Regions from separate parts of the Staphylococcus gallinarum genome, predicted to be linked through region 2. Evidence: riboswitches for the same ligand, from Rfam matches in the RefSeq annotation. Region 2 holds a riboswitch; each other region holds the start of a gene.
The links. A riboswitch is a leader RNA that binds a small molecule or an ion and turns the genes downstream of it on or off. The one in region 2 is predicted to bind thiamine pyrophosphate.

Region 1 (7,783 bases), 800 kb from region 2:
ATGTAAAATAAGTAGATAGTGAATTGAATAGTGAGGTGCAGAAATTATGGAATACATGGCACAATTTTCAATAGTTCACCTAATCTTGCATGTTATTTGTATTTGTATTGCTTATTGGGCTTTAAACGCCGTGAGATTAGATCAGTTTTTTAAAAAGGGGTATCCCTTACAAATTCAAATCTGTATGATATTTTTAGCTATTTTATTAGGTACTGCTGTAAGTAATTTTCTTGTAGATTTATTACAATTTTCAACACAAATAAAATATTTGGCACAATAGTTCAAATGCTTGTACCTTTTTTAAAATACTAGATATAATGATTTGGAAGAATCATGAATTAAATAAAATTAGATGAAAATATTTATAAGTAGTAAAGTGGAGGATTTTAAGATGGATAAGATAGAAATTAAAGGTGGAAATAGATTAACAGGGGAAGTTAAGGTATCTGGTGCAAAAAACGCGGTATTACCTATACTAACTGCATCATTACTAGCATCTGATGGTGAAAGTAAATTATTAAATGTTCCTGCACTAAGTGACGTTGAAACAATTAATAACGTACTTTCAACATTAAATGCTGAAGTATCTTATAACAAAGAAGAAGATGCTGTAACAGTTGATGCAACGAAACAGTTAAATGAAGAAGCGCCATATGAATACGTAAGTAAGATGCGTGCAAGCATCTTAGTAATGGGACCATTATTAGCGAGATTAGGACATGCTAAAGTAGCACTTCCTGGTGGCTGTGCAATTGGTTCAAGACCTATTGAGCAACATATCAAGGGCTTTGAAGAACTAGGTGCAGAAATTCATATGGATGGTGGTTTCATTTATGCGACTACTAAAGATGGTTTGAAAGGTACAACAATCCATTTAGATTTTCCTAGTGTAGGTGCTACTCAAAATATTATTATGGCTGCATCACTTGCAGAAGGTAAGACTGTGCTTGAAAATGTTGCACGTGAACCTGAAATCGTCGATCTTGCTAATTACATTAATGAAATGGGAGGAAATGTAATTGGCGCAGGAACTGACACGATTACGATTCACGGCGTTGAGAAATTACATGGAGTAGAACATTCAATTATTCCAGATAGAATCGAAGCAGGTACATTGATTATTGCTGGTGCAATTACACGTGGTGACATTATTGTTCATGGTGCAATTAAAGAACATATGACAAGCTTACTATATAAGTTAGAAGAAATGGGTGTGGAATTAGAATATAACGGTGATTCTATACATGTTAAAGCAGAAGGTGAGTTAAAACCTGTAGATATTAAGACACTTCCGCATCCAGGATTCCCTACTGATATGCAATCACAAATGATGGCATTACTGTTGACTGCTGAAGGTCATAAAGTAGTTACAGAAACAGTATTTGAAAACAGATTTATGCATGTTGCAGAATTTAAACGTATGAATGCACGTATTACTGTAGAAGGTAGAAGTGCTAAAATAGAAGGTAAGAGTCAACTTCAAGGTGCTCAAGTTAAAGCAACAGACTTACGTGCAGCTGCAGCACTTATCTTAGCTGGTTTAGTTGCAGACGGTGTAACACAAGTTACAGAATTAAAGCACTTAGATAGAGGATATGTTGATTTACATGGTAAACTTAATGGATTAGGTGCAGATATTAAACGTACCCAAGACTAATCATAGTACGATATGAAACAGCAATGAATATTGAGTTGGAGGAAATAAGTCATGGAAACAATTTTTGATTACAATCAAATTAAGGAAATCATCCCACATAGACAACCATTTTTATTGATTGATCGTGTTGTCGAATATGAAGAAGGTCAACGTTGCGTAGCGATAAAGCAAGTTTCAGGAAACGAACCATTTTTCCAAGGACATTTTCCAGAATATGCGGTAATGCCTGGTGTATTGATAACTGAGGCTTTGGCTCAAACAGGTGCCGTCGCAATGTTAAACAATGAAGCCAATAAAGGAAAGTTAGCTTTGTTTGCAGGTATCGATAAATGCAGATTTAAAAAGCAAGTAACTCCTGGAGACACTTTAAAATTAGAAGTGGAAATTACGAAGATGAAAGGGCCAATTGGTAAAGGTAATGCTAAAGCAACTGTAGATGGACAAGTTGCATGTAGCTGTGAACTAACATTTGCCCTACAAGATAGTAAATAATAAAAATAACCGTAAAAGTTTTATGTATGTAAATACTATAACTTTTACGGTTATTTTATTTTTATTCTTTTTCAAACTTTTCATCTTTTAATCGAGGTTTAGATTGCATCATTCTATTAAATGATTTCTTGAGTTCTTCTCCAGATAATCCTTCATCGATTAATTGTTCTAATAAGCTTTCAGCATAAACTTGTCTCAATGTATAAATATGACATTCAAAAACTACCGAAATCGACTGTGCTTGTTCCAATTTACTAATATGTTTTATCGTGGCATCAAACAATGCAGGATCATTGGCTGGACGTGTAATAACTACACGGATATCTAGTAGTGTTTCATCGTCCATATATTTTTTCATTGTTTCATAATGAAAATCTGAAATGACGATTTCAAGCAACCAGCCAGTGCCACTACTCTCTTTATTGATAATGACACCATCATCTAATTCGTATTCAGTTACACCACCATTTTCTGATACAATTTGAAATCGAACGGCTTTAAAGGTCTTCATCGTCTTCACATCCAATTATAATTTTTAAAATCTACGATATTTCTATTTATAGTAGTATTATAACGTAATTTTAATTGAGAAAGGTAATATTTATAAAAATGTGATGAATCTACTCTTAATATATGTATATAATTGTGTTTTGACTATAAAGACCGCTTTGCATATGATAAGGCTATGAAGGAGGTGACACATGATTAATAACATTGTCATTGTCGGTAGACTGACAAAGGACCCACAAATATATGAGAAGGAGGGAAAGAAATTAGCTACGTTCTGTGTAGCTGTTAATCGGAGTTACAAAGACAAAGACCAGAATACCATTTGTGATTATTTATATTGTAAAGCATTCGGTAAACTAGCTCATAATATTGAACACTATATCAACCAAGGTTCACTAGTCGGCGTTACTGGCCAGTTACAATCTAGTAAATATGAGAAAGAAGGTCAGACACATTTTGTATCTGAAATATTTGTCGAATCAATTAAGTTCATGTCTAAACGTGCTACGAAAGAAAGTACATCACTTTATGAAACTATCCCACTAGATGCGCAACAACAATTAACCGAACAATCTGAAATAGCAAACAATAAATTATTTGAAATTGTTTAATACATCCACTTTATAACAAATAATCCCTTTTATAATCCATTCAAATTAATATACATTTAATCCTACTATTCATTATACTTTTCAGGCTATTCTTCTCTAATGATTGAAATTGAGAAGGATAGCTTTTGTCATGTTGAAAATAAAGATAATCACATTCAAATAGAGTGTAATAACACACCAAAAAACACTGTTGTGACAGTTTTTATTGACTGAATAGTCAGATAAATTACAATAATATTACGCAGTTAATAACAATCACAAACGCTTAAAAGCTTTCATAGCAATCTAAAACAGTTTAAATTCAAAAAATATATAATTTTTTTGATGTAACTAGGATGTAAAAAAGACTGTTGTTTTTTTATTTCTCTGTAACCTACAGGTATGTTTTGAATGTTATAGTTGCTTTAGCAAATTAATCATAAAACTAATTACCTTATAGGAGGAATTTTTAGAAATGAAAAAGACAGTAATTGCATCAACATTAGCAGTAGGTTTAGGAGTAACAGGCGTTGCAGCAGGAAATTCAGCAGACGCTTCAGAACAAGGTGTTAATAAAGCTGAGTTAGCGCAATTAGCTCAATCAAATCCACAACAATTAAATGAATCTCCAGTACATGAAGGTTCATATAACTATAACTTTAACTTAAACGGTGTCAACTATAACTTTGAATCAAATGGTGAAACATGGTCATGGAGTTATGGCGAAGGCGCTTCAAATAATAATTCTGGTTCAACTGAAGTTGAACAACCACAACAACAAACAACTACACAAACTGAACAACCAGCTCAAGAAGCAGCACCACAAACTGAACAAACACAACAACCACAACAAGAAGCAACAACACAACAAGCTTCAACACAACAAAGTTCAAGTAGTGAAGAATCAACTGGTTCATCAGTAAATGTAAATAGTCATTTACAACAAATCGCACAACGTGAATCAGGTGGCGATCTTAAAGCTGTAAACCCATCAACAGGTGCAGCAGGTAAATATCAATTCTTACAAAGCACTTGGGATTCAGTAGCTCCTGATGAGTACAAAGGCGTATCTCCAACAGAAGCTCCAGAATCAGTTCAAGACGCAGCAGCAGTTAAATTATATAATACAGCTGGTGCTTCACAATGGGTAACTGCATAATATATATGAAATAAGTTATTTTAAGCTCACTCCAGACTAGGGGTGAGCTTATTTTGTGAATTGGACTTTATTGCAATGTTATAAACATTTTGTTATGTTTAAATAAATATAAAGATTAAAAAATACTACTAGGGGAGCCAAATGGCTGAGATGAATAAATTCAGACCCTTACAACCTGATTTGGTTAGTACCAACGTAGGAAAGTAGTGCAATTTATAGTAGGTCATGTTTTGTTACGACTTCTATAGATTTACTACATTCCTATTGTTGGAATGTAGTTTTTTTTATTATAGGAGGACTTTGATTTTGTTATTTTCAGAAGAATTAAAAAAAGCAGCAGCACCTATTTTAAATGACATATATGATGATCCATTTATCCAAGACATGCTCCATGGAGAGTTGTCGTACGAGGCGACAAAATTTTATTTAAGAGCAGATGCGTCTTATTTGAAGGAATTTGCGAATATATATGCATTGTTGATACCAAAAATGCCTGAATTGACAGATGTTAAGTTCTTAGTTGAACAAATTCAATTTATAGTAGATGGTGAAGTTGAAGCACACGAAATTCTTGCGGATTATGTGCAAGCTCCATATGATGAAATCGTTAAAGAAAAGGTTTGGCCCCCAAGTGGAGACCATTATATAAAACATATGTATTATTATGCCTTTGCTAAAGAAAATGCAGCATATACAATAGCTGCTATGGCACCTTGCCCATATGTATATCAAGTGATTGCTAATAGAGCACTTCAAGATCCAGAATTAAATACAGATTCAATTTTAAAACAATGGTTTGACTTTTACAGTACTGAAATGGATGAATTGGTTAAAGTCTTTGATGATTTAATGAATAAATTAACAGCACATGTTAGTAAAGATGAACGAAATGAAATTAAAGAATCATTTTTACAAAGTACGATACATGAAAAAAACTTTTTTGCAATGTCTTATAATCAAGAGGCATGGTCATTTGGAGGAGATAAAGATGAATAAACCTAAAATAGCTTTGACAATAGCAGGTACTGATCCTACAGGCGGAGCAGGTGTTATGGCTGACTTGAAATCATTTCATGCATGTGGTGTTTATGGTATGGCGACAATAACAAGTATTGTTGCTCAAAATACAAAAGGCGTACAACATATTCATAATTTAGAAACAGAATGGTTAAAAGAACAATTAGAAAGTGTCTTTGATGATGAATTGCCTCAAGCTATAAAGACAGGGATGATTGCATCTAAAGAAATGATGGAGTTAATTGCACAATATTTACAAGCATATCCAGAAATTCCATATGTCATAGATCCAGTGATGCTTGCAAAAAGTGGAGATGCCTTAATGGATGACGAAGCAAAAGCAGATTTACAGAATATCTTATTACCATATGCCACTGTTGCAACGCCAAATATCCCGGAAGCAGAGGAAATTGTTGGATTTAAGATTAATTCTGAAGCAGATATATATAAAGCAGGAAAGTTATTTATCGAAGAAATTGGAAGTAAAGGTGTTGTGATAAAAGGTGGACATTCTACAGATTTAACGACTGCTAAAGATTACTTGTTTACCACGGAAGACGTTTTTACGTTCGATTCACCTCGTTATGAAACAAAGCATACACATGGTACAGGTTGTACATTTTCAGCAGTTATTACAGCAGAATTAGCCAAAGGCAAATCAATTTATGCTGCTGTGCAAAAAGCTAAAAACTTTATAGCGTTAAGTATTAAACATACACCAGAAATCGGACAAGGTAGAGGACCAGTAAATCACTTTGCATATATGAAAGAAGTGGGGTTAGATGATGAATAATTTAGATAAGATAAAAACCATGCAGCCATTAATTATTTGTTATACCAATGGCGTTGTTAAACATTTTACTGCAAATGGCTTACTGAGTTTAGGGGCAAGTCCGGCAATGAGTGAAGCACCTGAAGAAGCGACAGAAATGTTATCCGTTGCACAAGCATTATTAATCAATATTGGCACAATTACTAAAGATAGAGCGAAAGATATGTTAGAAATTGCTAAAATTGCAAATAAAGTTGGTACACCTGTGATATTTGATCCAGTTGCAGTTGGTGCATCTGATTTTAGAAAACAGTTCTGTAAGCAATTTATAGAGGAAATTGATATCGCAGTCATTAAAGGTAATGCTTCTGAAGTACTAACACTAATCGATGATGAAACAACGATGAAAGGTACAGATAGTGATGTGAATTTAGATGCAATAGATATCGCACGTAAAGCACTTGATCAATTACAAACAGCGATTGTAATTACAGGTAAAGAAGATATTATAGCGCAGGATAACAAAGTGATTCAATTGTCAAATGGTTCTTCATTACTGACACGTATAACTGGTGCGGGTTGTTTATTAGGTGCTATTGTAGGGGCCTTTTTAACTGAAAAGGGAAAGGTACAAATACAGCAATTAGAAGAAGCGGTTGCTATTTATAATATTGCAGCTGAAGCAGCGGAACAACTGGCAGGTCATCAAGGACCGGCCTCATTTATGACAGCATTACTAGACGCGTTATATCATATTTCGTATGATGATTATTTAAAATCAAATCGTAGAACAGAGGTATAAGGATGTTTGATAAACAACAATTAAAATTATATTTTATATGTGGGACACAAGATATTCCAGAAACAACTACGATTCAACATGTATTAAAGGAAGCTTTAAGTGCGGGTATAACGATGTTCCAATTTAGAGAAAAGGGTGCTACCGCTTTAAGAGGGAATGATAAAGAAAAACTTGCAATAGAGTTATTAAAATTATGTCGTGCTTACAATATACCATTTATAGTTAATGATGATATTGAACTAGCTCGTAAAATCGATGCGGATGGTGTACATGTTGGACAAGATGATCAGTCAGTTAATGTATTTGCAACTCAGTTTCAAGATAAAATTATTGGTTTGAGCATAAGTGATGAAGATGAGTATCAACAATCTGACCTTACACATGTTGATTATATTGGTGTTGGTCCGATGTATCAAACTTCATCTAAAAAGGATGCTAATGCACCGGTAGGTCCTTCAATGATACCAACTTTACGTGCACATGTTGGAGATTTACCAATTGTGGCAATAGGTGGTATACAAATAGATAATACAAATACAATTATGCAGCATGGCGCAGATGGCGTTTCAGTGATTTCTGCTATTGCTCAAAGTAGTTCAGTTTCAAATACTGTTCGACAATTTTTACAAACTGTTGAATAATATATAAAATTCACTGTTTTTGATTTCTACTTCTCTTTGAGTATGATAAAATAAATTCTATGTGAATAAATCATTAGAGGTGGAAAAATGAAGAAGAAAGCACTACTACCTTTGCTTTTAGGTGTAATGGTCTTTTTAGCTGG
Region 2 (7,783 bases):
TACCCTTATCATTATTAGCAATTGAAAGATTCTTTAAAGAAAAGAAAATAGGTTTATTTATTATTGCAATTAGCCTAACGTTATTTTCTAATTTTTACTTTAGTTATTATGAAGCAATCATTTTAATGAGTTATTATATTTATCGATGTCTATTTCCACATCCTTTAGATAAAGTGACCATCAAACAAAAGCTATGGATTATACCAATTGCAGTAATACTTAGCACTTTAGTAGGTATATGGGGATTTTATACTGGTGTTTCATCATTTCTTGCTAATGACCGAGTCAGTAACCCATATTTTAAAATACCTCTATTTACTGATTTTGCACGACAAAAACATTTTTTCTCATATGGTTTTTACATAACTGTATCACTACTTGCACTTATAGCATTGTTATCATTCAAATTATATAAGCATTATTATTATAGGTTATTTGCAATCGCGACTTGGATTATGTTGTTAGGTTCATTAACACCCTACTTTGACAGTATGTTCAATGGATTCTCAACACCAGAACGTCGTTGGATTTATATTTTCGCACTAACAACCGCAGGATTAATTGCCTTATTTATCCGTTATCTGAATGAAGTAACATTTAAATCTTTCGTTACCTCTAGCATTGTACCGTTGCTGATAATGACGACTAGCTTATATTTCAAACAAAATTTACATATCACTTGGATGTTGATATGTTTAATATTAATTGTACTAATCGCTATACTTTTAAAGTATAGACATTTACTACACAACAAGTATAGTTTTTGGATAATTGCCATATTATTAGTAATTCAGCAAGCTGTTATCTTAACTAACGATCATCATAATAATGTTAAAAGTTATGAATCAACCTTGGACGCCATGTCTGCATCTAAATACAAGAGTCCTACCTTAACTAAAAAAATAAATAAAATTAATAAAAATCACCAAGATGATCCACTTAGTAGAATAGATTATATGTCTAAATATGGATTAAATTCACCTATGTTATACCACTATAATGGTATCTCACTATACTCAAGTATCTTTGATGGATCAATATTGAACTACTATGATAAAACGATGCAAATTAATATGCCTATAGATAAAAACAGTACTTACCGTTTATTGTCCAACCGAGCAAATTTAATGGCACTTTGGAACGTTAACGATCGCATACGTCGTCCTAATGATTTAAACATTCCGTATGGGTTTAAGATACAAGATACAATTTACCATTCGAAAAATGAGCCTTTTATTCATTCAACAAATCAGATTAACTATCCAAGTGCACATTTCACTGATAAAATCTATCGCAATTCAGAGCTAAAGACACCCATCGACAAGGAACACGCTATGTTAAATGGAGTCGTGTTCTCAGATTCTAATCAAAAAGCAAACAGTCATATTACACCAAGTAAAAACCTATTGCCAGAAACAACTCATAATTTACGGAATGCCTATCGAAGTGGACATAATAAAATAACTGTCACTGAAAATAATGGCGGTATGACATACCAATTTCCAAAAGAAATCAGCGACAAATATCAAGATATGTATTTAGAAATGGATGTAGAACTATTAACACCAAGCAAAAGACATTATGTAGGTGTAAATGAATATGCACAACAACGTAACGAACTAAACTATAAATATCGTCGCTTTGTAACACCTGTAACTATGCGAGTTAAAGCCGATCAAGACTTGAAAATAAGAATGCCTAAAGGTACATATCGACTCAATGTAAAGGGCATATATGGTGAAGATTATCGTACCTTAAAGCGTGCGACGCGTTCATTAGATAAAGTGGCTGTAAAACAAACACGAAACGGCTACACGATACGACATAACACAAATAAAGATGGATATGTAGTACTACCTATTGCATATAGTAAAGGCATGCAGGCCAAATCAGGATCACAAGCGTTACCAGTCAAAAAAGGTAATGGGATTATGACCGTTATACCAGTTAATAAAGGTCAATCAACTATTAAATTAACCTATACGCCTCCACACACAATCCTATTAATAATACTTAGTATACTTGGCATTATACTTAGCATCATTTTTACTAAAATAGTATCAAAATTGAAATAAACATTTTTTGATAATTATATCGAAACAGATTAAGAGATACTTTATATTTTTTATTTAACAGACATCATCATGTAATTTAGTGCTTTTGCTTAAATTACATGATGATGTCTTTGATTTTATAGTATTTTAGCGAGACGCAGTGGAAGAACAGGTCAAATTGAAAACTATAGGCGTAATCTGCTCCCTAGGTGAACAAACTGACCATACAAAGTATTAAATAAAAATAGAGGAATCTTATACAATAACTTGTACAAGATTCCTCTATATTTTCAAGTGATACCCAATTTGGCACACCTTTTTTATTTCTTATTTGCTGATTAACGAATTTCTTTAATTCTAGCAGCTTTACCACGTAATTCACGTAAGTAGTATAATTTAGCACGACGTACTTTACCGCGACGTTTAACTTCGATTTTTTCAATCTTTGGAGTGTGTAATGGGAATGTACGTTCCACACCAACACCTGAAGAAATTTTACGTACAGTGAAAGTTTCTGAGATACCTCCACCACGGCGCTTAATTACAACACCTTCGAATACTTGGATACGCTCACGAGTACCTTCAATGATACGTACGTGTACACGTAAAGTGTCACCTGGACGGAACGTTGGTAAATCTGTGCGTAATTGTGATTGTGTTACTGCTTCGATTAATTTGTGATTACTCATTATTTATTCTCTCCTTCAACCTATGTTCTTGCCTCGACAAAATATAGCAGCGGATCATAGTGATTTTTCGTGTATTGCACACTTAAAATATATTAGCATATCGCTAATCATTTTTCAATTGCTTTTTATATCTTTCAATAATCTCGCGGTCTTTATCTGTTAACTGATAGCTTTCAAGTAAATCCGGTCGTTTTTCGTAGGTTCTAATTAGTTTTTGTTCATGACGCCACGCATCAATATGCGCATGATTTCCAGAAACTAACACGTCAGGTACGCCTAATCCTTTATAGTCTCGAGGTCGTGTGTATTGTGGAAACTCTAATAAGCCATCTTGAAATGAATCATCCTCATGTGATTGTTGATTTCCTAACACGCCTGGTATCAATCGTACAATAGCATCAGTCATGACCATTGCTGGCAATTCACCACCAGTAAGCACATAGTCACCCATAGAAATTTCATCCGTCACTAAATGTTGCCGTATACGTTCATCATACCCTTCATAGTGACCACAAATAAATACAAGATGCTCCGCTTCGCTTAATTCTTGCGCGATATCTTGGTTAAACGGACGACCTTGAGGACACATTAAAACCACACGTGTGTCTGGGGTCTTATCAATACTTTCCATTGCATTGAATACAGGTTCAGGTTTCAATACCATGCCTTGACCACCACCAAATGGATAGTCATCAACTTGACCATGTTTATTTTCAGCAAAATTTCTAAAGTTTACAGTATTTACCTGTAACACTGATTTCTCTTGAGCACGTTTTAAAATCGAATGACTCAAAACGCCCTCAAACATTTCTGGAAAAAGTGTTAAAAAATCTATTTTCATTAATCTAACAATCCTTCCATTGGTGTTATTGTGATACTTCTACCTTCCACATCGACATCTTTAACCACATCAGCAATATACGGAATAAGATATTCTTTATTACCTTTAACAACCCAAACATCGTTAGCACCAGTTTCAAATATTTCTGTCACACGTCCAATTGCAGTTCCTTCATCATCAAATACAGTACAACCTATTATATCTGAATAGAAATATTCATGTTCGGCTAATTCTATCTCATCATGATCACGTTCTTGTAATAATGTTGCACCCTTTAAATATTCTATATCATTAATATTATTAATTCCTTCAAACTTAAGCATATGCAAGCCTTTATGCATTCTGTGGCTACTAATCTTAAACGTTTCTGCTTCTTTACCCTCAGCTTGAATTATTACAGATTCTCCCGGTTGGAATCGAGTATCTGTAAAATCAGAATGTGATTTAATCTTAATTTCACCTTTAACACCATGTGTGTTTACAAATTTACCAATTTCAACTTTCATTATTTTTCCTCCGTCATCATTACAACTATCTTCATAGGTAATGAAACTAAATAAAATTCGTAATCCATTATAACATGGATTGAGATAGCTGTAATACGTTATCGTATAGAAGTAGTGTTTACTAAAATAAATAAAAATTATTCAAGTAACTCGAACAACTAATACAGTATTTCTTATTAGCAAGCCGCTAATTTCAGGCAATAAGTATTTTATTTCTAAGCTTAATATTACGGCTTAAATCACCCTATTTACCGTTTAGCCTTCAAATTCAATATTGACCAATAAAAAAAGATGATTTCTACTTTAGATAAAAGTAAAAATCATCTTCTAGACTATGTTATAACCTTCTAGTTCTAACATATTTAAAATAAATCAATACGTTCGATTTATTATTATTTTTGTTCGTCGAATTTTTTCAAGATACCTTCTCTTGATAAGATGTTACGTACAGTATCAGTTGGTTTTGCACCTTGTGATAACCATTTTAATGCTAATTCTTCGTCGATTTTAACTTCTGGTGCATTTACATTGTTAGGGTTGTAAGTACCGATTTGTTCGATGTTACGACCGTCACGTGGCGCACGAGCATCAGCTGCTACAATACGATAGAATGGATTTCTTTTTGAACCTAAACGTGTTAAACGTAATTTAACTGCCATTTATATTCTCTCCTTTATGTTCTTAATATTTTTATTTTCTACAAGAAATAATATTAACAGTTCTGTAGTACTTTGTAAAGAGTTTTTTCTTTACCAATATTGAATCTATATTTTTAAACTGTGACTTTTAGTCATACACCTGATTTGTATTTAAATTTAAACTTTTGCACAACTTGACATGGTTTATTAAAAGCTATACATTGAAGTTAAATTAAATAACGCATGCACTAGGGGTGTTTTTTAAAACTGAGATGAGCAAAACTCAAACCCTTCGAACCTGATCTAGCTAAGACTAGCGTAGGAAAGTGTTACCAATATGATAATGAAACTGATAGTCTTTTTTGACGTATTCATATACTTTTTGATACACAACTTTCCTAGAGAGGGTTGTGTATTTTTTTATTTAATAAATCAATGATGAGGTGAATATATGACTAAAACAATTTTAATCACAGGTAGTAGCAGAGGGTTAGGTGCAACGATAGCAAGAACATTAGCTACACAAGGTCATAATGTAATTATAAATTATTTTAAAAGTAAAGACTTAGCTAAACAACTCGTACGTGAAATTGGTGAATCACAGGCTATCGCTTTACCAGCAGATATTACTGATAGAAACCAAGTTGATGAAATGATTGCACATGCAACAGAACATTTTGGGCAAATAGATGCGGTGGTAAATAATGCGCTTGTAGGATTTAAATTTGATCCCACTGCACAAAAAGCATTTATAGACTTAAGTTGGGATGACTATCAACAACAACTCGACGGCACGTTAAAAGGAGCATTCAATGTGACTCAAGCAGTCATTAAACAATTTATCACAAGAGAAACAGGAACAATTGTTTCGATTGGTACAAACCTTTATCAAAATCCAGTCGTACCTTACCATGAATATACCACTGCAAAAGCAGGTTTAATAGGATTCACACGAAATATCGCCGCTGAATTAGGTCAATATGGTATTAATGCAAATGTTGTATCTGGTGGTTTACTAAAGACGACTGACGCAAGTGCAGTGACGACACAAGAAGTATTTGATCTTATTGCTCAAACCACGCCATTAAGACAAGTCACATCACCTCAAGATGTAGCAAATATGGTAAGCTACCTCATTTCTGATCAAGCTAAAGGGATAACCGGTCAGAACTTTACAGTTGATGGTGGATTAACAATGAATTAAGAAATGGAGGATGAATCATCTTATGACACAAACTCGTCAACTTAACATCGGTGTACTAATTTATGGATGCGGTCATCATCAAGCGGCTTGGCGTATGAGCAATTCAAGTGTTGAACGTATAGGAGATATCTCGTATTATCAATCATTAGCTCAAATTGCAGAACGTGGATTATTTGATGCGATATTTTTTGCAGATAATCAATCTTTTCCAGCACAATCACCAAGTGATATGCCCGCATTTTGGTTTGACCCTTTGGTCAATTTAGCTGCAATAGCCCAAGTTACGCAACACGTTGGCTTAGTTGCAACGATTTCCAGTACCTTTGCTAATCCATATACAGCAGCTAGACAACTCTTAAGTATTGATCATATGAGTAACGGACGTGCAGGTTGGAACTTAGTAACATCTATGACTGATTTAGAAGCAGCAAACCACAGTATGGAGCGTCTACCAGATCATGATACGCGCTATGAAAAAGCAGACGAATTCGCTCAAGTCATGAATCTGTTATTAGATTCGTGGACAACGGCAGATTTCTTACATAATAAAGCAGAAAATACTTTAATCAACGCTGATGCAATTCAGCCAATTCATTTTAAAGGTCATTATTTCGATGTCCAAGGACCACTAACGACACCTGGAAGTCCTCAAGGCAAACCCATTGCAATGCAAGCTGGTGCCTCAGATCAAGGTATCACACTAGCAACTAAGTATGCAGATGCTGTCTATGCAGTCGCTTGGAACCTAAAGCAAGCTACAGCATTTCGCCAAAAATTAAATAACAAATTAACATCGGTTGGAAAACCAACGAACAGCTTAAAGGTGTATCCAGGTTTAGTTACCTATGTCGGAGAAACTTATGCTGAAGCTTACGCCAAAAAACGTCAATTGGACGAGTCCTTAGCCATTGATACAGCATTAAATCAATTAAAGTTCTTTATTCGCCAAGATTGTCATAGTTGGGATTTAGACGAACCTATTCCACCATTACCACCTGTAGAGAACTTTACAGGACCCAAAGGTCGTTACCAAACTGTACTAGAAATTATCAATGATAAAAATCCTACACTGCGTGAATTATTGGGTTACCTTAGCGCTGGTGGCGGACATTTAACGTTGATAGGTACACCTACTCAAATCGTTGACGAAATGGAAAAATGGTTTAATGCTGGTGTTGCAGACGGTTTTAACTTAATGCCACCGGTGTTCCCTAATAGTTTAGAAGATTTCGTTGATTATATCGTACCTGAATTACAAAAACGAGGACTTTATCGCATTGAATATGAAGGGACTACATTTAGAGAAAATCTTGGACTTTTGTAAAAATATTTCTGTAACTTTAACACATTGAAATACAATGCATTCAATTAGTATAATTAACTATGATTACATGTAGTAGCATTACAATAACAAGTGTACTATTGTTCTTGATAACCATTAGTTTATTACTCACATTAATAGTAATAATTCCATAGATAAATCAGCAATATGAATACAAAACATAAATAAAAAACCCCTTCAAAGTTATCAAATCATTGATTACCTTGAAGGGATTTCTCTTTTTCAAATTAATAGTAATATTGCAGAATTAGGTTAGTGGATTCAACTATCATCAAGCACTAACATTGTTTATCGCACTTTATTGATTGTTAAACGGTTAAATATCTTCTAGGACTAAACTACTAAGCAAATTGAATTAGAATGGTAAGTTCATACCATTTAACATATTCTCCATTTGCTTACGTTTACCTTTTTTACCTTTTCCGCCACCAGAAAATTGTTTCATCATTTTCTTCATATCATTAAATTGTTTCATCAATCTGTTCACTTCTTGTACTGAACGTCCTGAA
Region 3 (7,783 bases), 1.2 Mb from region 2:
AATTAAGTGTTAAATAGTATTAAATCACTCATCGTAAATATCTTGGTTTAACTAAGTGTTTCATATTAATTATGAATGCCATACTTTTATAACTGTGATAGTGATTTCTAATTTACTTTAATATAAGGTGGGATGCGCTATGATACGTCATGCTAAGCAATCAGATTTACCGAATATACTAGAAATATACAACGATGCGATCTTGAATACTACCGCTGTTTATACTTATAAACCTCAAACTTTGGCATCACGTGAAACTTGGTTTGAAAATAAACTTAATAAACAAGAGCCTGTTCTTGTATACGATGAAAGAGGTGAAGCGATAGCCTTCGCTACTTATGGTACATTTAGAGATTGGCCCGCTTATCAATATTCTATTGAACACTCTATTTATGTAAATAAACATCATAGAGGAAAAGGGATTGCATCACAATTGCTGGCTGAAATCATCCAAACTGCTCGTAATAATGGCTATAGAACACTTGTTGCAGGCATTGACGCTACGAATGATTATAGTATTTACTTGCATAAAAAATTTAAATTCAAACATTCTGGAACCATTCAAAATGTAGGTTATAAATTTGATAAATGGTTAGATTTAGCATTCTATCAATTAGATTTAAATCCTTCTCAAAGTACGAAACATTAATTTGTGCTATATACATTCAGACTTTTAGCTAGAAGATTTACTTTACAATATTTATATTATTATCTCACTTTCCTAAGATGCCGTCTCAGCCTCGGCCTTCAACTGACACTGCTTCCTTAGGAGTCTCGACCTAATACTTCTCAATATTTTATACCGCTATTATTATATAATTTATAATGCGCTGTGGTTATATTTGAGTAAAGCTCATTTTCTTTTGGGATCATAAAAAGCTCCCTTCAAAGTTTACGTTTTTCAGTAACTACTTTAAAGGGAGCATCACTTCATAGCATAGTTCTCTTATTTTAAGAATGGGAATTTTCGCCCAAAACTCTATCTCTAACGGTAAATCCTACTACCTTTTGAAACAAATTCTTCAGACTTTTGTTTCAATCCTTCTTCTTTTAAATCATTGTGCTTTCTTAAATCGTGAGAGATACGCATCGAACAGAATTTAGGCCCACACATACTGCAGAAATGGGCAACCTTTGCTGCTTCAGCAGGTAGTGTTTCATCATGATATGAACGTGCCTTATCAGGATCTAGCGACAGATTAAATTGATCGTACCATCTAAATTCAAATCGTGCTCTACTAATTTCATCATCTCTTTGTTGTGCTCCTTTGACACCTTTTGCCAAGTCAGCTGCATGTGCTGCAATCTTATACGTGACAACACCTTCTCTCACATCGTCTTTATTAGGTAATCCCAGATGCTCTTTTGGAGTAACATAACAAAGCATTGCTGTACCATAACTAGCAATTTGGGCTGCCCCGATTGCAGACGTAATATGGTCATAGGCTGGTGCAATATCTGTTGTTAATGGACCTAATGTGTAAAAAGGCGCTTCTTGACAATGGAAATCAGCTAAGTCTTGATTTTCCTTTATTTTATGCATCGGAACATGTCCTGGCCCTTCAATCATCACTTGTACGTCATATTCCCAAGCTATTGCAGTTAATTCCCCTAATGTCTTTAATTCCAGAATTTGGCTCTCATCATTTGCATCATATATTGACCCGGGTCTTAATCCATCTCCAAGAGAAATTGCAATATCATAACGGCTCATTATTTCACAAATTTCTTCAAAATGTGTATATAAAAAGCTTTCTTCATGATGCGCTAAACACCATTGTGCCATGATAGATCCACCTCTTGAAACAATACCAGTTAATCTATCCACTGTTGTCGGGACATAACGTAATAATACGCCTGCGTGTATCGTGAAGTAGTCAACGCCTTGTTCTGCTTGTTCAATTAAAGTATCGCGATAAATTTCCCAAGTTAAGTCCTTAGCAGAACCATCTACCTTTTCTAATGCTTGATAGATAGGCACAGTGCCAACAGGAACAGGGGAATTTCTCAATAGATATTCTCTCGTAGCATGGATATTTTTACCAGTAGATAAATCCATAATCGTATCTGCCCCCCAATGAATGCCCCAAACCAACTTTTCTATTTCAGCTTCTATAGAAGAACTGACTGCCGAATTACCAATATTAGCATTTATTTTCACTTGAAAGTTTTTACCTATAATCATTGGTTCTGATTCAGGGTGATTGACATTATTAGGAATAATCGCACGTCCTCGTGCAATTTCTGAACGCACATATTCAGGTGAGACATCTTCTCGTTTAGCTACAAATTTCATTTCTTTCGTGATAATACCTTGTTTCGCATAATGCATTTGTGTAACATTTTGTCCTGTTTTTGCCTTTTTCGGTTGATATTTAAATGGTGTCTCGACAAATTTTTTATGATTATTAGATTTAAATCCGTTATCCAGTGAGACAATTTTCCTACCTTCATATTCCAATGTATCATTTCTATCTTCTATCCATGGTGTTCTTAATTTGGGTATACCTTTTTGCACGTCAACTGTATAACTAGTATCATGATATGGACCTGCAGTGTCATAGACTAACACCGGTTTGTTAACCGTTGTTCCTTCTTCTGTTACTGTTGGTGAAAGTTGTATCTCTCTAAATGGAACTTGAATATCTGAATCTTCTCCACTCACCCAAATCCTTTGACTTGATGGAAATTGCTTTTTTAATTCTATTTTTTCTTGTTTCATAAAAAAAACTCCTTAGCATTTTATTATTGCTAGGAGACCTGGTCGAAAATCACATATTTAGTGAAGCGACAGTAAATAAAAATCTACTCTATAGACTTTCCATTTATACTGTACTTTTCTGCTTCCCTACGCTGGTACTAACCAGATCAGGTTCAAAGGGTTGAGACTAATGTCTCTTTCAGCTAACAAGCACCCCTAGCAATTCTTATTAAATTCTAAATTAAACTTAACACTAATAAAAAATAATTACAAATAAATTTGAAAATTAATATAAACATAATCTAATACAATAAGTACCTAGGATTCTGTTTAACAAACAGAATCCTAGGTACTTATATTAATGTTCTGTTCTATTTTAATGTAAGTGTTTTGCATTCCATTTATAAATCATATAATCTGCTGCTATCATCAATAAAGTAATTAATGTAAAGGCCATGGTTACATCGCCTAAGAAATGTGCACCAATACGTAAACGACTCACACACATGATAATAGTAAACATAAATGCAATAATAAACATACGCTTTTGGGCAACACGTGTTTTAAAGTAAAATGCCCAAAACATTAAATAAGCCGCATCAGTTGTATGACCAGATGGAAATGAACTGTGACCAGTATTACCATTGATTGTAAGCCAATTTGTAAAATGTGCGCCGTCATGACCAATTTCATAAGGTCTTGCTCGCCCCCATAATTCCTTCAAACTATCAATCGTTTCTAATCCTACTAATAATACAAAAAAGCTAACAAATGCAACGCGAACTAATCTTTCTATCTCTGTTTGAGTCACTTGTTGTAACCAAAATTTTGTAACAAATAATGTAATTAACATAAGTAAAATGAATGTGATTAAGAAACTTAGCCCCATTGGTAATGCATTACTGGTATCACCTTCATTACTAGCCACACCTAATGGCTTATGTCGTTCAATATTGTCCATTGTTGCAAAGATATATTTAAATGTTTCAGATACCAAAGTATTAGCTTTTATCAAAGTATAAATAAAAGATAAAAATAAAATGATATATTTAATCAATTTACTTTCAAACTTTGAAAACACATAAAAATTCAAAATAATCATTGAAAGAATCAAAATAACAGTTGGCGGAAAAAGACCTAAATCTTGAAATACTGTCCCAAAGATTGAATTTTGATTCATAAAATGTTTAGATACTGGCAAATCAATAAATAAAGCGAGTACTAAAATAATGCAAAATACAGGTAATGCAATTGCTGTGAACCTTTTTGAAATAACCATGATGCCCTCCTAATTAATATCTTTTAATAATAATTTTAATAACTATTTTATTATTCATGAATTTTATTACTGCTTAACCATACCCATTTTATGCTTATGTATGTTTGAATTAACTAAAATTTTCATGATCTTTGTAGAGATAACTGCAATCTTTTTATATTATTGGAAGCCTAAATTCCATAGTGAAATTCTAAATGTGACATAACTGTTAGGTCACAATATCATTTATTCATGATATATTATTTGTGTAGCGAATATAGTTTTTTTAATTTTAAAGTTCTCCTTATTTTTATAAGCATATTTAGCTTCGCTAAATATAAAAAAAGCAGTAAATTCATGTCGACTTAAACATGAATTTTACTGCTTTTTTATTTATGATTTAACTCTAGCCATTTCACCATTTCGCTCACATTACTTACCGTTATCGTTGGTGTTGGACCGTTTACATCAAACTTTTTATTTGTTCGATTTACCCAAGCTGTATCAAATCCAAAGTTACTAGCACCAGTAATATCCCATGAGTTTGAAGAGACAAATAATATATCTTCTCTATTCATATGATAATACTCTAATACAAGTGCATAACTTGCAGCACTCGGTTTATATTGTTTAATTTCATTAACACTAATAAGTGTGTCGATATAACCACCTAGTTCTGAATTATCTATGAGTGGCATTAACATATTATCATTACCATTTGATAGTATACCTACATCAATATTTTTATCTCTTAAATTGGCTAATGATTTAGGTATCTCCTTGTAATAATTTAAATTAAAAAACGCTTCAAACAATCTATTAATATCTTCTCTATTATATTGAATATCATAAACATTTAAAGTATGTCGTAGTGAGTCTTTCGTCAATTCATCAAAAGGGATATATCTTTGCATAACCTGCCTCATAAACATATGTCTTAATTGAGTCTTTTGCCATAACTTAGTAATCTTTGTTGCAGTATCTTCATCAAACTCAATCATTTCATTTTTTAATGAATCCATATCAAACAAAGTACCATACACATCAAAAATAATAGCCTTATACATACTTTCCCTCCTCTGCAACTCCATAAAAATGAAACTTACTTATTATTTTACACAATAAACACACATTCAAAACAATTTAGAATTAAATTTGTTTACGAATCTTGTAATTTTAGTTAATTTATTATCAATAAATATTATATTTGTTCGACAACCACTCTGTATACCACCTAATTATTGATTGTAAATTTTATGTAAATTATATTAAACCAAGCTTTAAATCATTGATTAGTTGGCAATATAAAAGTAAGAGAGGAGGCTGGTTGTTATGAGAAAAATATTTTTCGTCGATTTGTTTAACCTCTTTATTATTACGCTCGGATACATGACGCTTATCTCATTAACGCTACTTGCATTTGATCTTTTTGAAATTAAAACAACCGGTTCAGTATTTTTAGAAGGCTTAAGTTCTATTACAATTTTTAAAATTTATAGCAATTCCATCTTCAATGGTCTATTTACTCTATTCTTAGTCATTACGATTATTTTATTTCTTTACAAAGCATATGATCTATATAGAAAAGACAGCAAATAAATCTTATTATAAGTTTTCTCATTCGTTTAATCTGACAATTCGTGTACCCTTAATAGCAAACAGCTCAGTTAAAGCCCAGAATAAATTAAATAACAAAATAATTGTATATTGTATTAGAAGATTATTAGTTATATAATATTGTGTGAGGATGTATTTTATGTGTTATAAACGGCTATTTAACTTGCCATCTATCATCATAGTTATATTCCATTCCCAGAATTAAACTTTATGCACCCATTTAAACAAAGTAAATAACACAACATTCTCAGTATAACTTCGTTCCTATGGACGAAAATAATAAGAGATCTAAAGTCACTTTCAGGCAGTGTTTTTAGATCTCTTTTTTTATCTTTTAACATATTAATGCTAAGATTATACGTTTATTACTACACCACTTCAAATTATTATTAATTTACTTACAATTTTTGAAAAATTCTCCGCAAAAGTGCTATTTATTAATTTATATCGTCACTTTAATAATAATGTGGGATTATCATTCTTTTTTCTTATTACAGATGTACAATGATTTTATTACTATTAACTGATAGTTCTAATTTCTGACTTAGGTGGTATTTATGATTAGCTCATTAACTGTAAGAAAAGATTATTCAACTGAATTTACGCGCTGCATAAACCAAATTATTATACTACTTCCATTAAATAAACCATGTAAGGTTAATTTAAATGGGATTATTTTGTCCGTTGATAATGGATTAATTATAAATAATTCAGATTTATATCAAATGATTAAATTAGATGATGTTGTCGAATTAAAGATTCCACTTCCCATATTTTTTGAACAAGAGCAATTTTTATCCAATTGTTATTTTGATTTTGCACAAATTCGTAATACTGATCAATTCAGAACTTTGGTATTACAAATTTTATATAATGAAGCCTATTTGACCAATGGTCAGTTACATTACGTAGCAGACATTGTTGATTTTTTGTTAAAGGAAGCCAAAGTCACATTACATACTACTTATGTACCTACTTTACGAACCAAAAATTTACTGGCACAAAAATTAATTCGCTACGTTAATTTAAATATACATGAGCATTTAACTACACAAGATGTCTCAAAAAAATTCTTCATTTCACAATCATATATTTCTATTATGTTCTCAAGAATGCTCAATATAAATTTTAAGTTTTATGTATCATCCTTAAAAGTCGCATTATCCTTGTATGATTTAGTACAACATAGTAAATCTATACATGAGACTGCAACACATTTTAGCTTTACTAATGTGAGTACCTATTCAAAGCATTTTAAAAATTTTGTTCATATGCCTCCAAAAAAATTTATTTATCACTATCGTAGTATGAAAGGCGATCACCCTGTCAAAATTCATACAGACGTTGAATATATTTCGAAATATTTATCTCAACTAAAACAGAATATTAAATTAAAGAACAATGTAATTTCTAATATAAATTTAGATGACTTACAATTTAACAATCACTTTGAACCGATGGTTAACGTGATTCAACTAAACAATTTATATGAACTGATTAATTTTTCAGAAAGCCATTTTGAGTCATTGATTGCGGAAAATTTCTCGAAAGTGAATTTACACATTCATAATGTAGACATTAAATATCTTAATAATTTAGAGTTACAGAAATTGTTAAATATTATCCAACGGTTAGCAAGTAATGACTTTAAAGTTACATTAACCGTTGCAACTGTTGATCATTTCCATTCCATACATAACGCAATTATCAGGCCATTGGCCAAAACAGATAAACGCCAATCTATATTAAGGTATTTGACATTGATATTTAATCCTGCAAATTGGGAAGACGAATACTTCCAATCTATCATGCAATTACTAACTCAGAGATATCGCAATATGGGCATAGGTATTGTAATAGATAATCTTTTAACTGAATATCAAACGATACCTGAAATAATCAATGCAATCACAATGTATCCTGCAACTAATTATTATATTAATAGTGATCTCAAGTTATTTCACGACTTAATTCACAACAAATTTATTCAGCCCTGTTCTGACTTAAAGCAAACATTTATGCAATTTATTAGCTATCTAGTACCACATTCAAATAAGTTAATTATTAACAATGTGACTTATAGCAGTTTATTAAAATACTACGAAAATAGTATAAGTGAATCACATATATTATTATCTCGCCTTTTATTAGACTTAAATGGGAAAATAGCTGGAATCGGCTTTCCACTTTATGCAGCTGATGATGAT
Region 4 (7,783 bases), 1.3 Mb from region 2:
CGTACTGCAAATGTTAACACCTCAGTTTCTGATGCTTGTATCGATTGTTGTTGTATATCCTCATTCTCAAATTTGCCAGTACCTAATAATAGTCTCGAATTTAATTTGAATTTACCAATTTCAATCATCCTATCCGCCTCCTACAAACTCTAATAATTCTAAACAATCTTGATCTCTTACCACTTGAACAGGAAACTGTTGTCGTTGAATCAATTCTTCATTGTGTTCAACGATGATTCGATTTTCATCTAATCCCATTTCTTGAATCAATTCTTGAATATTTAACTCTTTGCTAAATTTAAAGCTGTCACCGTTAATAATGCATTGCATTGTCAACACTCCTCTCAATTCTAAAATCTTGTAAATCTTCTGGACGTTGCCCAGTTAATAACCATTCACACATCAAAGCACCAATATATGGCGATAATAAGATTCCATTGCGATAATGCCCTGTGATAACAAACAAATCTTGCGCCACCTCATCCATAACTGGACGTTCTTCTTTACTATAAGGTCGTATTCCGGACCATTCATGTAGCATCTGACTATCTTTTAATTGAGGTACAATAGTCGATGCTTGATGTAAGAGCCAATCTCTTCCTACCGACGACACTCCGACAGAGTAATCATCAAAGTAACTTGTAGCACCAATCATGTAACGGTGTTGTAACTTTGGAATGATATAGCAACCATTCGTCATAAATAACGTTGTATTCAAATTCAATGTTGGGTGTTCTACGAGTAACGCTTCACCTTTGACACCTGTAACATTATGCGATTGTAAGTGGGGTGACACTAACCTACCACTCCATGCACCACCAGCGACGATAACCTTTTTACCATAAAACGAACCATTCTGTGTCTTCACTTTGTAACCTTGTTTAAGTGATTCAATATGATGCACTTCCGTATGATAACAACGTTCCACGTTCCGCCTTTTTATAGACTCAAGCAGTGCTTTCGTATATCGATTAGCATTGACTTGATGATCGTCCGGTATATACATCGCTTGTTTGCCATTGTTCATAACCTTAGCGTTGGTCAATTCACATAATCTTGAATCCGTTAGCAACTCAATCTGGTCATTATATTGCTTTAAAAATTGATACTGCAATTGAATGTCATGCGCATCAGCTTTCGAGGCGTTTATTTTAATTAAGCCACTGTTTAAATATTCAATATCTAAAGCGACTTCATCCAATAATTCACTTGCTAGTGTTGGAAACATTTGTTGTGATTTACGCGCGATATGATAGAGCGCTGATTCTTGAGTAAATTCATTTTGTGCACCTAACATCCCACCAGCCTTATACGAGGCATGCATGCCAGGTATATCTCGATCAATTATAGCTACATGGACCGAATGTTCACTCAATGCTCTCGCTATCGACATGCCCATAACACCCGAACCAATAATGATGACATCATACATATGCATGCCACACCTCCTTCAATTGCTCTAAATGTGCAACATTATCTTTTTCAAAAAGTGAGATGCCTGCAATACCATCAAAGCCATTTGGCAACTGAGCAATTGTTCGATGATTAATGCCACCTAACGCGACCACTGGAATATCATATTGCAATGCCGCATTAATTTCGTCAGTTGTCCGTGGTGCTATGCCTGGCTTGGATTTCGTTTCAAAGATATGACTAAACAAGACAAAATCTAAACCACGTTGCGCTGCCTCAGCAACCATTCTACTATGGTGCGTTGACTTGCTCACCTGAATATGTGGAAAGCGCTGCTTAAAAAATAAATCTTGATTATTATATTCTTTAAAATGAATCGCGGTTAAAGCACAACGATTTAAAACATCTATATTTTCATGAATAATTACTTTTTCTTTAGGAAATTGATACTGTAGCAACATATTAATCCAATCAACCAATTCGTCTGATGACATTGGAGTTCTAACAATCAAATAATCAATATGTGCTTCAATAGCTAAATAATGCATTATATCCTTTCTTGCTAAATATTTATCTGCTGTTATCGCTACAAACATGCCTTTCACCTCTAATAAATAAAAAAACGTTATTTTTCTGTGTAGAAAAATAACGTTGAATGAACGAATACTAATTGTTTATAACGCCACTTTCCTACGCCAGTACAAACTGGATCAGGTTCAAGGAATCCCTATGTCACTACATCGGTCTCAGCCTTTAATAAAGGCACTTCCAGTGGTTTCTATGAAATTTTAAACTTGCATACGTCACATGTAAATGACATATATAATTAATTTAAACTTAACTCATTATGTATTTATTTTCAAGTTCAACTTAATTCACTTGATAAATTATAAGTTAACTCTATGCTATAGTTTTCAAATTTAATTTTCAAGCAACAAATTTTTATTTTTTTGATAATGACAACAAACTTGAAGTCAATTCACGCGTTTGTGTATATATTTTTTTATACACCTCAAAGTATTGTTGATATTGTTCGTGGCTGTTCTGATTCGGATAGAATACTTGCTCAAAACAGATAAATGACTCCATGATAGCATCTAAATTGTTATACCAATTTAGACCTTTAATCGCGAGTATAGCCGCTCCCATACATGGCCCTTCCTCATACTTCAATCGCTTTACCTTAGCATTAAACATATCTGCTTGCAGTTGTAACCAGAAATCATTTTTAGCGCCTCCACCAATGGCCACCACCTCTGATATTGCCTTACCCTTTGCTCTTAATAGACAAATGGACTCATACAAGGAATAGGTGATACCCTCTATTACTGCACGTGCCATATCACCCCTAGTGTGCAATGCACTGAGCCCGATAAAGCTACCACGTATACTCGAATCTCCATGGGGTGTCCGTTCGCCTGATAAATAAGGCGCAAATAACAAACCATTACTCCCTATATCCGATGCATTTGCCTCTTTAAAAATTTGCTCATATGATACATCATACAAGATATTACTACGCAACCAATTGAGACTATCACCCGCAGCAAGTGTGACACCCATCACATAGGATTGATTAGGGATAACATGTTTGAAAAAATGCAAATTATGTCGATAATGAGTCTTTGCATTACTATCACAACTTAATACAACACCAGAAGTTCCAATACTACATAATGTTTGTTCGTCTTTGATAACACCTGCCCCTAAGGCACCACAAGCATTATCTCCTCCACCAGCAAAGACAGCTACATCCTCTTTCAACCCTAATTTCCGAGCTAATTCTGGAGTTACATAGCCAACAAAATCCTCTGATGCCACCAGGTTCGGAAGTATGTGATCTACAGTAAAGTGCGTGGCCAATTCTTCCGACCACGTTTCTAGCACAGGATCTAAGAGCAGAGTGCTCGATGCATCCGAATACTCCATATGAAGATTGCCCGTCAATTTATATCTAACATAGTCTTTGGGTAATAAAAATGTAGCAATTTGCGCCCAGTTTTCAGGTTCATTTGCTTTAATCCATAATAATTTCGTTAACGTAAACCCTTCTAAAACAGGATTTTCTAACACATAGTCCCCCAATTTCTGCCTTATTTCTACGCATTGTTCAGTCGTTCTAGTATCGTTCCATAAGATTGCATTACGAATAGGTTGATTGTGTTGATCAAGTATTACAAGACTGTGCATTTGACCAGATAATGATATGCCATGTACCTTAACATTCGCCATTTCCGGATCTTGTAGTATTTTTTTAATACACTGAATCGTCGCACTTACCCAATCATCAGGTCGTTGTTCATTATATCCTGCTTGAGGTTGAATCATTTTTAAATGTTCGCTCACAGTTTGTATGACCTTTCCTTGCCTACTTACAGCTATAACCTTTACAGAACCAGTGCCTATATCAATTCCTAATACTGCATCAATCATGCGCATCGTCCCTTTTCAAAGTATTTTTTTGATAAAAAATAGCATGTTATACGTTTTAATTTTTTATACGACATATTTATAACACGTTTAAATAAAAAATCAAATTCAATTAAAATTACTAGAGAAAAAAATTTAAAAGTGCTAGCATTAATAAATATTTAACTTTAGGAGGAAATACATGTTTATTACAGAAGTCGCATTTTCTACAAATAAAGAAAATGAAGATAGATTATACAATAAAGCCAAAAAGAATTTAGCTGAATTAAACGACAACGTTAAAGGGCTCATTGATGCTGAAGTGTGGACGAAATCAAAGGCTGATGAAGTTGAATATGTCATTGTTAGTAAGTGGCAAGAGAAAAAAGATTTCCAAACTTGGGTAGCAAGACCTGAACACGTCGAAGAACATAAAGAAATGAATAAAAAAATTAAAAGCGGCGAAAGTGAACCAAGTCCATTCAAAAAAGTATTAAAGCAATATTCTGTTGTAGAATTTTAAATTTATAGCTTTTTAATATAATATCTAAAGTTGTACTTAAACATATGCTTTAGATATAAAGAAATGGAGCAGTACAGATGTCGATTGGACAAATCGATTTACTGATACTACTCCATTTTTTCGTACATATTCCTATGTTAGATTATGCTTAAGTATTTCTTGAACACTGCATATTCAGCATAAATTCACTACATATGAGTTTATTAATTCGGTTTAAAATAATAACTTTGAGCAGTAGATGACCACAACAACTGTCACAGAACTTAATAACGTGGATAAAAAGACAATTTCAGCTGCTAACTCTGGGTGATTATCATATTCTTGGGCAATCACAGAACTATTGACAGACGTTGGCATCGCAGAAGTGATGAATAACGCTTGAGCAATCACACCCTCAAGTCCCATCAATTCAATAATTCCCCAGGCAATAATTGGTCCAATTACTAGTCTTACAAAAATAAAGGCATATGCTGCAGACCATTTAAAGCTAAATTTAATTCTCGCAATTTGTGCACCTAACATCAACAAAGCAATCGCGATCATAGCGTCTGCCACGTAATTTGCAGGTGTCCAGATAAATTTAGGGATGGGAACATGCGTATAATTCAAGATGATTGCCAATAATAAGGCATAAAGTACAGGCATTTTAAAGTAACCCAATAGTGCCTTTAACTTTCCGATACGCAATGATTGAATTGCGAACACACCGTATGAAAAGGTAAAGATATTTTGCATGGATAACACCAATACCTGAACAGACATTGCTAATGGATCCCCTTTAAATACAAGATCATTTACCGGGACACCATAATTTCCAGAATTAAAAAAGAGCACACTGTTAGTCAAAGTAGTTACTTCCCCTTTGTCACCTTTTGAAAATTTAGCAAGTAATCGCCCAATGATATATAAAACAATTATGTATAATACAAAAAATACAACTATGTAAAATAATAAACTCAAAGCAAAGTGGGTCTTATAGAATTTAACAAAAATAAATCCAGGTACAAAGACATAAATATTTAACTTTGCTAAAGTGTTTAAATCTAAATCAAATTTATGCTGCAGTATAAATCCTAAAATTATCATAATAAAAATAGGCAATAATACCGTTTCTAAAATATATAACATTTCACTCACAACATAACCCCCTTTGCTTAAAATTATACATGAGATAGTTACGTTTGTAATAAAAAGGGAACCTAATAACCATAAATTTGACCGGACAAAACCAATTAATATATACATACTACTTCTCAATAATTTGAAAAATGTTTCATGTAAAACATTTACTAAATAATGTATCGACATTATCATTCATTTCTCATAACTCTAAAACATTGATATAGCAACATTTATTTAGCATCTCGCATGTCTCACGTTAGACAACCCTCAGTGTTACCTCCTCATGATAACCATCAAGCTCCACTAGTTAACCTTTAATTTATTATAAGCTTGGTGATTACTGTCAAAGTAATAGATATACTAAGTAACAGTATAATCAATAAAAAAACTGCATCTAAAAAACTGATATCAGTTTCTAAATGCAGCATTTCATTTATATATTTACCATAAATTATTTCTTACGGTTTCTTTTTTTCTCTTCTAAAATTGCCATCACTATAAAACCAACTACTAGAAGGGGTGATAGCATTACTAATACCATCATTTGTCTCACCTCATTTAAAACTGTGTAATGATCAATATAAAAGTGACGCTACAGTCAGTTACAATACACGACCGAAATGTCATCTTTTTCATTTTGCTCCCCCACGGTTTCATTGAGTAATACCACAATGAATAAGTTAATCATAGCCCATTTAATAACTTTAAGTCACTTGATATGAGTCGTTAAACGCGACTGATTCTGTTTAACGTTTGATAATACTATTCTGCTAAATAAACACTTTAATATTTGTAGTCATTATCTGAATCTTTTTTATTAAGAGACTCAAAAGATGACAAATCACTATTATCTTCTGTTGTTGCTGTGTGATTATAGTGATTCGGTTGTTTAGGCTTTTTAACTAATAGCATAATTGCGGCAACAATCCATAAAATTGCGTTTATCCAATTTCCTAATAGCGATAGAACCCCCGCAATAATTAATAAAATTGCTGCTGCTTTAGGTTTCTTACCAATTAAGATTGCACCAATCAAAGCAATGATTAACACTACAATGGCATAAATTAAACCGATTCCTAACATGCCTACTAACATATTCATACCATCATTGGCATTTGTCGTTGTAATCGTTGGATCTTCTTGTTGCATTGCGTTAATTGCAGATTGTTTAAAGTCATCAGTACCGATTAAAGGGAACATAAATCCGATAAATATAACGCCAATAATTTGTAAAGCAACTCCAATCCAAGCGAGTATTTTTTCTGCAGTTCGTTTCATTATAAAGTACCTCCTACATCCATATTTAATTATTTCAAAAAAAGACATAATGCAAAATTATAAGCTATTTAAAATTCAAAACGCTTTAATTCAAGTATACTAATCTCTAAACTAGAAGTCTATTTCACATCTCCGATAATACGTAATTACTTACTATTTATTAAGTAATTAAAGACATCATTGCATCTATTTTTTGTATATTTAAGTTGCGTATTGCTTTACTCGCTCATCTAGGTGATGGATAGCTTCTTGGTCTCGACACGCATTTTACTCCTTATAACGTCACGCTCATCATACTCAACATCTATAATTATGATTATAAAAATAGCTATGGAGCAATCTATCATCATAAATTGCTCCATAGCTTGTCTTAAAAATGTTTGATTTACTATGCTTTACGCTTACGCTCACTGAATGCATTCTCGATCATATATAATTGATCGACAAAGTGTTCTACCTCTTCTAATGTGAATTTGTCACCGATACGTTCCTTTACAGCTTTAGTCATCTGTGTAGTTGCCTCTTGTAAAAATTCCGCACCTTCATCACTTAATTGAATTAATTTGATTCGCTTATTGTCAGAATATGCACGTTGAACATAGCCCATTTCTTCTAATTTCCCAATACGTTTTGAAGCCGCCGTCTTAAATATATTCTGCAACGTCGCAAGTTCGTTAATTGTAACTTTACCTTCTGTTTGAATAATTCTCATCGCTTCAATTTGTTCCCTAGAAAGCAAGTTACTTACACCCGTTTCCTTCACTACCTCAATAATCTCTTTATTCAGTCTCAACATCACTATTTGAAATTTTGTTATAGCTTCTTCAATCTTGCTATCAACATGTTCCATTTATTTCTCCCCTTAAATCCAATGCTTATTTAAATTGCATTGAAAATGGTAGTCTATCTCGTTTATTAAACCATAATAGAATTAAATATTGCAATATCATCATTACTACGATAATACCAACTAATACACCAATTACAAAGCTAAAGTTGAAGTGACCAGCATTTGTAAAGATTGCTTCTCTATATCCT

Region 1: linked by a shared signal. The riboswitch ahead of tenA (thiaminase II) and the one ahead of JN168_RS08065 (3-oxoacyl-ACP reductase) in region 2 are both predicted to bind thiamine pyrophosphate.
Region 3: linked by a shared signal. The riboswitch ahead of thiC (phosphomethylpyrimidine synthase ThiC) and the one ahead of JN168_RS08065 (3-oxoacyl-ACP reductase) in region 2 are both predicted to bind thiamine pyrophosphate.
Region 4: linked by a shared signal. The riboswitch ahead of JN168_RS00755 (thiamine phosphate synthase) and the one ahead of JN168_RS08065 (3-oxoacyl-ACP reductase) in region 2 are both predicted to bind thiamine pyrophosphate.

The regions. Positions count from the first base shown of each region.
Region 1 is NZ_CP069082.1:916,025-923,807, forward strand. It holds gene JN168_RS04110 (DUF1146 family protein) at 47-280, shown strand; gene murA (UDP-N-acetylglucosamine 1-carboxyvinyltransferase) at 392-1,657, shown strand; gene fabZ (3-hydroxyacyl-ACP dehydratase FabZ) at 1,709-2,149, shown strand; gene JN168_RS04125 (YwpF-like family protein) at 2,211-2,660, opposite strand; gene JN168_RS04130 (single-stranded DNA-binding protein) at 2,851-3,270, shown strand; gene JN168_RS04135 (transglycosylase family protein) at 3,725-4,408, shown strand; TPP riboswitch at 4,529-4,627, shown strand; gene tenA (thiaminase II) at 4,715-5,404, shown strand; gene thiD (bifunctional hydroxymethylpyrimidine kinase/phosphomethylpyrimidine kinase) at 5,397-6,218, shown strand; gene thiM (hydroxyethylthiazole kinase) at 6,211-6,999, shown strand; gene thiE (thiamine phosphate synthase) at 7,002-7,640, shown strand; gene yidC (membrane protein insertase YidC) at 7,728-7,783, shown strand, end outside.
Region 2 is NZ_CP069082.1:1,720,411-1,728,193, forward strand. It holds gene JN168_RS08040 (YfhO family protein) at 1-2,075, shown strand, start outside; gene rplS (50S ribosomal protein L19) at 2,393-2,743, opposite strand; gene trmD (tRNA (guanosine(37)-N1)-methyltransferase TrmD) at 2,847-3,584, opposite strand; gene rimM (ribosome maturation factor RimM) at 3,584-4,090, opposite strand; gene rpsP (30S ribosomal protein S16) at 4,483-4,749, opposite strand; TPP riboswitch at 4,969-5,070, shown strand; gene JN168_RS08065 (3-oxoacyl-ACP reductase) at 5,180-5,932, shown strand; gene JN168_RS08070 (LLM class flavin-dependent oxidoreductase) at 5,955-7,256, shown strand; gene ffh (signal recognition particle protein) at 7,630-7,783, opposite strand, start outside.
Region 3 is NZ_CP069082.1:489,922-497,704, reverse strand. It holds gene JN168_RS02055 (GNAT family N-acetyltransferase) at 140-649, shown strand; gene thiC (phosphomethylpyrimidine synthase ThiC) at 986-2,722, opposite strand; TPP riboswitch at 2,829-2,929, opposite strand; gene JN168_RS02045 (phosphatase PAP2 family protein) at 3,078-3,980, opposite strand; gene JN168_RS02040 (haloacid dehalogenase type II) at 4,349-5,026, opposite strand; gene JN168_RS02035 (hypothetical protein) at 5,292-5,558, shown strand; gene JN168_RS02030 (helix-turn-helix domain-containing protein) at 6,134-7,783, shown strand, end outside.
Region 4 is NZ_CP069082.1:170,979-178,761, reverse strand. It holds gene JN168_RS00770 (thiazole synthase) at 1-128, opposite strand, end outside; gene thiS (sulfur carrier protein ThiS) at 130-330, opposite strand; gene JN168_RS00760 (NAD(P)/FAD-dependent oxidoreductase) at 314-1,432, opposite strand; gene JN168_RS00755 (thiamine phosphate synthase) at 1,425-2,009, opposite strand; TPP riboswitch at 2,084-2,193, opposite strand; gene xylB (xylulokinase) at 2,356-3,846, opposite strand; gene JN168_RS00745 (antibiotic biosynthesis monooxygenase family protein) at 4,025-4,345, shown strand; gene JN168_RS00740 (AEC family transporter) at 4,559-5,482, opposite strand; partial or broken gene JN168_RS00735 (hypothetical protein) at 5,922-6,008, opposite strand; gene JN168_RS00730 (DUF4064 domain-containing protein) at 6,251-6,745, opposite strand; gene JN168_RS00725 (MarR family winged helix-turn-helix transcriptional regulator) at 7,134-7,595, opposite strand; gene JN168_RS00720 (YhgE/Pip family protein) at 7,621-7,783, opposite strand, start outside.